DNA from 4 places in the Pseudoalteromonas sp. G5_S1_54_S4 genome. Region 2 is predicted to be linked to each of the others. Evidence: predicted binding sites of a transcription regulator. Region 2 holds the regulator's gene; each other region holds the start of a gene.

Region 1 (2,209 bases), on a different contig from region 2:
TTCACGTCATTGATTTGCGTATCAGCATCGTCATTTGAGATTTTATTAAATACAGTTTTAGCGTGTTTAAGTTTACCTTGTGCGACTAGGTAACGCGGTGACTCAGGAATAAAAAGTACGCCAATTAAAAATAACCCTGCAGGAACAAGTTCAGCCCAAAACATCCAGCGCCATGCGGCTAAATCTAACATTAAAATACCTTCGGCACCGCCAGCGGCGTTAGCAATTAGGTAATTACTTAAAAAGGCTGCGAATAAACCAAGTACGATAGCGAGTTGTTGTAATGTCGCTAAACGACCACGTAAACTTGCTGGTGCTACTTCTGCAATATAAGCAGGTGCTAAAACAGAGGCTGCCCCTATGCCTAATCCGCCAAATAAGCGGTAAAAAATAAACTCAGCAGAACTATCGGCAACCCCAGAGCCAAAAGCGCTGACTGCAAATATAATGGCAGTGACAATCATAATAGCGCGACGGCCAAATTTGTCAGCTAATGGGCCAGCAGCTAAAGCCCCCAGCGCACAACCTAATAATACAGATGCAACATTAAAACCAGTTGCAACACTGCTTGAGTTAAATGTATTACCTAATGCCGATACGGTGCCGTTTATAACGCCCGAATCGAAACCAAATAAAAAGCCACCAATAGCGGCAATGGCCGATATAAAAATAACATATAAAAGCGAGCACTTAGTCTGTGCGCTATGCTCACCTTTAGTTGCATGCTGTGTCGTCATGTTGTTCAATCCTAATTTTTATTATGTGTAATGAAGTTAAAGTAGCACTAAATTTGCTGGCAACCTTAGCACAGAGTGATCACGCTAAAAAAGATATTTCAATAGTAATACGTATGCATAAAAATTTATTGGGTTGATAAAAATAACGAGATACTAGATACTGTTTTTATATACAGTGTGGGCGGTTTTATGAAAAAAGAGTTACCAGCGAAATATTATTTGGCACATTTTAGAGAGCTATTAACGTTTGTGAGCGAGAAATGCATGCATTTACTCGAGCAAAAGCATATTTCATTTATTAGTAAAATAAATACGCTCGACGAGCAGAGCCAGTGTATGTTGGCGCGCATTTATTCTCGTAAGCCTTATTTAGTTCAAACCCAATCATTAAACTACGAAGAAATTAGTTCGCCATACCAAGCACTTTTTAAATTAAAAGCGGCAAAGTTAATTGTAGAACCCTCTAATAAAGATCATAGGCAACTACTAAGTCACCTAACAAAACCGGCCTTAATAGAGCTGCTAGAAAAGCAAGAACAACCACCATTATTTAAAAAAAGCGCTGCTAAAAGTAACTTAGTTGAAATAGCTAGTTCATTCTTTGAATCTAAGCCAGAGTGTCTTGCACACTTATATAATCAGTACGTGATAAATAATAGAGAAGAGTATTACGAGTATTTTGAATTTTTATATATCGGCAGGCTCAGTGCAGGCGATATTAATCATCAAAATCGATTTGTACTGCGAGATTTAGGCGTAACACCTGTTAGGCAAGAGCATAGTGAAAGCTTGTCGCGCTTTGATTCAATAGAGGAAGCGCAGTCTAACTATGCATTAAACCGTTTGCGACTAACGCTTAAAAATACAAAAGATGACAATGAAAGAGAGGTACTAGCAAAGCAGCTAATAAATGAAGTAGCGTTGGGGGTTATTGCACAAGAGTTAAAAAACAAGTTACTGGTTATACTTTATAAGCAACTAAAAGCAACTAACCCAACACTTGCGTTTGATGTACTTAATGCTTGCGAAGACGATGCGCACGCACTAGAAATTCAAATAAGAGAGCAATACCGTTTAGGCAATAAAGAATGGGTAAAGGCGCAACTTGAGAAAATTATAGAAAATCCACTCACCGATGAGTTACTGTACTTTGCGGATGACTTTTTAATGCGCAAATTTAACAAGCAAACACGCTCACGGCTTAGTGAAATGTTAGCCAGTACACGCTGTATTATAGAAGTTGATGAACTTTACCGTGGCGATGTTGAGTTAGGTGTAAGTGATCACTACACTCGCCAAGGTAAACACGTTTTTTATACTGAGAATACCTTGTGGCAAAGCTTATTTGCGCTGGTTTTTTGGCAGGAACTTTTTATTGAAACCCCAACCCCACCCTGCAATGAGTTTGATATTTACCCGCAAGCCTTAAAAACAGATACATTTTATTTAAATCAATCCTCACAAATAGAAGC
Region 2 (2,209 bases):
AACATAATGGCAAACACGATCACCCCAATCACACAACATATTAAAAAAATAGTCATGTGCAGTTGGTATACATTATTACTTATATCGGTTACGCCTTTACGCATATTATATTGGCTATTAGCAAGCACATTCTGCGAAAAAACAAACAATATAAGCCACAAGGAAGAACTCAGCTTACCCATGTGACGGCTCCTTTGATGCTATTGCTGACGCAAAGCGAAGAGGCATACGGCTTAAACGCCTATTCGTTATTTTTATTTTTTATAAGGGTGCTGGATTTAGTAAATGTGTGTTCTCAAAACGACTAAGCTGTGAGTTATTTTTATTCCAGCTCTTTAATAACTAGTTAAAAAATAAACAATAAGCAAGGTGAGTATGAAAAATAAACAAGGTGTATTTTTTAAAATGCGCAGCTAAAAAAATAGCAACTAGTCAGGCAATTAATCTAAGAGTCAGGTTTAGTAAGGGGTGTATTGAAATTACAGGATAGAAATATAAAAAATTGTTAACTTAAAAAAGCAGAGTAAATTTGTTTATTTATAAAGCATTTAGTGATTTTATTTATGATAGGAGAAGCACTTAACAACATATAGTCATACATTTGATAAGTTAGACATTGTGCTGCTAACAAACCCAGCGCCTAATCACTATTAAGCGCTAAATTATGCTTTAATACTACATCCAGTCAGCGTTACGAATAACACCTACCGCTAAGCCTTCAATATTGAACGACTCATTTTCTAAATCGACCTCAATAGCTGAAAACTCATCATTTTCAGCATGTAAGAGTACTTTTCTGCCCGCTTTTTCTAAACGCTTCACGGTTACATCGTCGTCAACACGGGCAACAATAACTTGTCCATTTTCGGCAACTTGGGTTTTATGCACAGCAAGTAAATCACCATCCATAATACCAATGTCTTTCATACTCATACCGTTAACACGCAATAAAAAATCGGCCGCAGGTTTAAACATTAAAGGGTCAATTTTACAGTGGCTTTCTACATGCTGTTGCGCCAATATTGGCTCACCGGCAGCAACCCTGCCAATTAAAGGCAAGCCCAACTGCTCTGGCTCCTCTTCTTCAACAAGCTGAATGCCCCGACTCGCGCCTGGCTTCATTTTAATAACACCTTTTTTGGCCAGTGCTTTTAAGTGTTCTTCTGCAGCATTCGCACTTTTAAAACCCAGTGTTTGTGCAATTTCGGCACGTGTAGGAGGCATACCAGTGTCTTTAATAAACACTTTAATGAGTTCGAGTATTTGCGCTTGGCGTTTCGTTAATGGTCGCATACAACTGGTTTTCCATACAGTACAATTAACTGTGAGTATATACAGTTATTTAAAAATCGCAAATATAAATTAATGCCTTATATGCCGTTATCATCAAACAATAACCTACTTTAAAAGCAGGGTGATAAATGTAATTATTAGCAACGCATTATCATATTAATAAATTTTAATTCTCAATTACATATCCAAGGAGCTAGCATGAGTATTTGGCATCAACCGATTACATTAGAGTTTTGTAAGCAATTAGATCAAGGTATTACAGGCCAAGGGACACTCATGAAAACCATGGGAATAGAGATCAGTGAAATTGGTGATGACTACTTAGTGGCAACTATGCCGGCAATTCCAGAGCATCATAACCCTATGGGTATCGTTCATGGTGGTGCAAATGTGGTGCTTGCTGAAACAGTAGCAAGTTATGCCGCTAATTTTGTGGTTGATTTCAATCGATTTTATTGTGTTGGCCAAGAAATCAGTGCAAGTCATTTAAAGGCATCACGCAATGGCACATTAACGGCCACAGCGAGAGCTTATCATATCGGCAAGCGCAGCTCGGTTTGGGATATTAAAATAACCAATAGCCGCAATGAGCTTTGCTGCGTATCACGTATGACCGCAGCCGTAGTAGAGCGAAAAGGCTAGTAAGTCAATTAACCAAGGTTGAAATTAAATTACTTTTCGAAAGGGTAAATAGTAATTTCTACGCCTGCACCAATTGCAGATATACGTAACAAGGTATCTGCATGTAAGGCTTGGTTAAAGCATTTTGGCGAAGTGCCAGACTCAAAACCCATATCGAATGTTCTGCGTGAACAACTCAACCATTGCTTTAATGCATTGCGTGAACACGACTCGATTAACTCACACAAGTGATTAATCGCTTTATCTGGCGTGGTTATTTCACCTGCAACCTCAA
Region 3 (2,209 bases), on a different contig from region 2:
CATCGGCCGCATTATTGGCTATAGTTGCATCGCTCGCAGGCTCTATTACGGCGCTATCGCTAAATGGGGTAAATAAGTCATTACCCCAATTTTTTAATCTGTCTTTCATTTCGAGCACTAAGCGCTCTGCGGTCTTTTTGCCCACCCCTGGTAGTTTAACCAAGGCAGTGGCATCTTCATTATTTACACAACTTACAAACTGCTGCGCCGACATGCCCGACAAAATAGCTAAGCCTAGTTTAGGCCCTACTCCATTGGCTTTTAACAGCTCTCTAAATAACGCACGTTCGGTTTTATTATTAAAGCCAAACAATAACTGTGCGTCTTCGCGTACTACAAAATGAGTGTACACAATGGCGTTGTCGCCTACTTTAGGCAAATCGTAAAAACAGGTCATTGGCATTTGTACTTCGTAGCCAACGCCGCTCACTTCTAATAGTATTTCTGGGGGCTGTTTTTCAACTAACACGCCGTTTAAGCGACCTATCATTGTTATTTCCTTAGACGTCCTCTAACGGTTTTGCTTGCGCTACCCGCTAGTTTTATTAAATTTTGTTCAGAGTGGGCATGGCAAATTGCAATTGCAAGCGCATCCGCCGCATCGGCTTGCGGCGTACCTGGCAGTTTAAGTATGTTTTTAACCATATGTTGAACTTGCGATTTATCTGCCCCACCGTTACCCACAACGGCTTGCTTTATTTGCCGTGCTGAGTATTCAAAAACCGGTAAGTCGGCCATAGAGGCACCGACAATCGCAGCACCACGGGCTTGACCTAGCTTTAAAGCAGAATCAGGGTTATGCGCCATAAATACTTTTTCTATAGCAAATGTTTCAGGCGAAAATTGCTCTATAAGTTGCGTAATGCCCTGGTAAATCATTTTAAGTCGGGTGGGAAAGTCATGATCGGCTAATTTAATACAGCCACTGCCTAAGTATGTAAACTTGGCACCTTGATGCGCAACCACACCGTAACCCGTTAAACGCGAGCCCGGATCGATCCCTAAAATTATGGCCAAACAGCACTCTCATTATTGTTATTTATTAATAGTGCTAATAATGCCAGAGCACTGTATAAATTACCAGTACAAAGCAAAAACAAAAATGCCTACTTAAAAAGTAGGCATTTAAACGCTATTTGGCTGGAAAGTTTACGCCAATGCGCGTACTAAGCCTTGGGTATTTTGTTTAAGCGTACGGGCAATCATAAAATAGCCTAACCCTGCTACAAACACGCCGCCAGCAACGGGGCCTATAATCCAAATATTAGGATGCAGCTTACCCGCTAAATCAAACATTTGCTGCTGAACAATCAATAACGCAATATCGCTGAAAAATGCAGCCACCAGTCCGGCTAAACCGCCCAGTAATAAAAACTCATACAAGGTGGCATTTTTGATTAATCGGCTTTTAGCGCCCAAAGTACGCAGTATCACAATTTCTTGCATCCGCTCACCTAAGCTTGCTTGCACCTGCGATATAAGTACCAACGCGCCACACAACACCACAATAGCCAGTACAAAGCCAATAGCTAACGACACTTGCTCAATAGTCGATTGAATTTGTTTAACAAAGTTGTCTACATCAATCGCTGTAATAGTAGGGTATGCTCGCAATAGCTGGCTAAAATCGCGCTTTTGCTCAGGCTCAATACGTACTGATGAAATATAGGTGGCCGGAAAGCTGCTAAGTACATCTGGGCTTAAAATAATAAAAAAGTTAGGCTTGAGGGTGGCCCAATTTACTTTTCGCACACTGGTTATTTTAGCATCAAACGACTGTGCACCAATTAAAAATGTAAGAGTATCGCCTAGTTTAACATCGAGGCGCTGCATCATTGACTCTTCCAGTGAGGCCTCGGCAACGGCGTCATCGCCAAACCACTGACCATCGATAATGTCATTTTGCGAAGGGACCTCGTTAAGCCAAGTTAAGTTAAGCTCGCGGCCAATGCCTGAGCGGGCTTCTTCGTCTTTTTTCTCGTTATCTTGCAATGACACTTCACGCGCAACCGCTTCACCGTTGACGGCATTTACGCGACCACGAATAGTCGGGTAAAACTCCGACACCTGAATGCCTTTTTGTGCTAAGTATTCATTTACCGGATCCAGCTCATTTTGCGTAATATTAACCAAAAAGGCATTAGGTGCATCGCTTGGTAACTGAGACTGCCAATCCGAAATAATGTCGTTTTTTAGCACAATTAAAAAC
Region 4 (2,209 bases), on a different contig from region 2:
CATCTTGAAGTGCATTACCCGCATTAAGCCAGCTACGTAATTTGCTACTCACAAAGCGCGCTTCATCTAGCTCATTAAAAGCAGCATAAATAGAAATAGGTTCACCGTCGTTACCGTCGGTCCATAAACTTTTTCCCATTCGCTCGGAGTTATTTTGAATTAACGCGTTTGAGGCTTTAAGAATAGTGGCAGTCGAGCGGTAATTTTGCTCAAGGCGAATCGTCTCTGCGTCAAAATCGGTTAAAAAGCGTTTAATGTTTTCTATTTTTGCGCCACGCCAACCATAAATACTTTGGTCATCATCACCTACAATCATGATACTGCTGGTATCGCCCGCAAGTAATTTTAACCATGCATACTGAATGGTGTTGGTATCTTGAAACTCGTCTACGAGCATGTGCGCAAAGCGCTGCTGATAATGACGCAGCAAGGTTGGGTTGTTTTTAAGAACCTCATAGCTACGTAGTAATATTTCTGCAAAATCAACTAGGCCCGCTCTATCACAAGCTTCTTGATAGGCGGCGTAAACGCGCAGCATCATTTGCTCGTTAATATCGTATGCCTGAATATCTTTAGGGCGTAGAGCTTCGTCTTTTTTAGCGCTTATGTACCAACCAAACTGCTTTGCCGGCCATTTTTTATCATCAATATTCATCGATTTTAATAAGCGTTTGATCATACGAAGCTGATCGTCAGAGTCTAAAATTTGAAAGGCTTCTGGTAACTTTGCTTCACGGTGATGTGCACGCAAAATTCGGTGCGATAAACCATGGAAAGTACCAATCCACATACCGCCTACAGGGGCTTTTAATGTTTCTTCAACCCGCGAGCGCATTTCTTTAGCGGCTTTATTAGTAAAGGTTACCGCAAAAATACTGTAGGCAGAGGCTTGCTCTACTTGCATTAACCAGGCAATACGATGAACCAATACTCGAGTTTTACCTGAACCTGCTCCTGCTAATACCAGCATGTTTTGTAATGGCGCTGCAACGGCATCGCGTTGTTTATCATTTAAGCCATCGAGTAATTCTGAAACGTCCATCGTTACGCCTTTTTAATCAATAATGAGAGCAGTATAACAGGTGTTTTTGTTAGGCTAAATAAAATACTGTTTTTATAAACAGCTATTTATAAAATACGTATTTAAGTTGTTGAATAGTTAACAGTATAAACTGAGCAAGTAATTAAAATATCTATTTAAAATTGCTAATTTGACCTATTTTTGGCAAAAAATACTAAACTGATAAATTCGTAATAATTTAACTACATGATTTGTAAGCTTTAATAAATTGGCATAAAGTGTGTAAGTATAAATAATAAGTACAAATACAAAATTAATTAAACTACAGAGGTTAGTATGTCTCAACAAGGTTCTGGCGGTAACGTAATCGCAGCATTATGTAATATTTTTTTCCCCGGTTTAGGGCAGTTGGTGCAGGGCCGTATTTTAGCGGCACTTGTTTTTGCAATTCTGGTTTTTGGCGGTTATGCGCTATGGTTTTTAGTTGTTCCAGCCGTAATCGGTGCCGTGTTCCATTTATGGGCAATTATTGATGCTGCACGCTATCGCTCAGGCGGTTAGCTAAATTGATGATGCTAAATAGCGCCTTATGGCGCTATTTTTGTATCTGGCTTTCATTATTCATAGCTGATTAGGTTATAATCTGTTGTATTAGCAGTACTGGAATAAAGTTATGGAATACCAATTCATTCGCGATCCTATTAGTGGGTTAAGAATTAAAATTAGCAGCGAGCACGCGATTATAGGCCGCTGGTTAAATGAAGAAATAGGTAAAGATAAAGTGGCGATGGTGCAGGCACTTATTAGCTCTGTGAGTTCAAGCTTTGAGCCGGTAACACTTAAAGGCCAAGAAATTGATCTAATTCTGTCTAAAGATGAAGCGTTATTTGAAGCGCATGCGCTGCATCAAGATAACGAAGATATATTAGCCTACCAAGATGATGAACTCATGCTTGAAGAGAATGATTTAAGCAGTGGTTGTGGTTTTGAAGACTTTGTTGACCTGATCAACTCGTGGCATGAGTTTTCGGCTGGTCGTTAAGTTATATTATCTGTATTATTACCCTAATTATAAATCCAACAGTGGAACCAATATGTCTGCGAATTTAAACAAACTAGTTGTTATGCTAGAAATGCAAAATGCCATGAATACCAAAGTACATGAGCAATGGTTTAGTCAAGGCTTTG

The links. The regulator LexA, encoded in region 2, represses DNA repair genes until DNA is damaged. The targets are predictions, from matches to a motif close to TACTGTATNNNNATACAGTA.
Region 1: a site for LexA is predicted at 896-915, ahead of ACTRWE_RS09860 (exonuclease domain-containing protein). Genes of this name have one in related genera too.
Region 3: a site for LexA is predicted at 1,067-1,086, ahead of ruvC (crossover junction endodeoxyribonuclease RuvC). Genes of this name have one in related genera too.
Region 4: a site for LexA is predicted at 1,107-1,126, ahead of uvrD (DNA helicase II). Genes of this name have one in related genera too.

The regions. Positions count from the first base shown of each region.
Region 1 is NZ_JBQKUL010000021.1:45,072-47,280, reverse strand. It holds gene ACTRWE_RS09865 (sugar porter family MFS transporter) at 1-737, opposite strand, end outside; gene ACTRWE_RS09860 (exonuclease domain-containing protein) at 927-2,209, shown strand, end outside.
Region 2 is NZ_JBQKUL010000003.1:65,827-68,035, forward strand. It holds gene coxB (cytochrome c oxidase subunit II) at 1-182, opposite strand, end outside; gene lexA (transcriptional repressor LexA) at 676-1,293, opposite strand; gene ACTRWE_RS02200 (PaaI family thioesterase) at 1,492-1,935, shown strand; gene ACTRWE_RS02205 (hypothetical protein) at 1,965-2,209, opposite strand, start outside.
Region 3 is NZ_JBQKUL010000061.1:7,173-9,381, forward strand. It holds gene ruvA (Holliday junction branch migration protein RuvA) at 1-490, opposite strand, end outside; gene ruvC (crossover junction endodeoxyribonuclease RuvC) at 493-1,017, opposite strand; gene ACTRWE_RS17185 (ABC transporter permease) at 1,150-2,209, opposite strand, start outside.
Region 4 is NZ_JBQKUL010000014.1:69,153-71,361, reverse strand. It holds gene uvrD (DNA helicase II) at 1-1,042, opposite strand, end outside; gene ACTRWE_RS07780 (hypothetical protein) at 1,358-1,582, shown strand; gene ACTRWE_RS07775 (YacL family protein) at 1,695-2,063, shown strand; gene ACTRWE_RS07770 (dUTP diphosphatase) at 2,116-2,209, shown strand, end outside.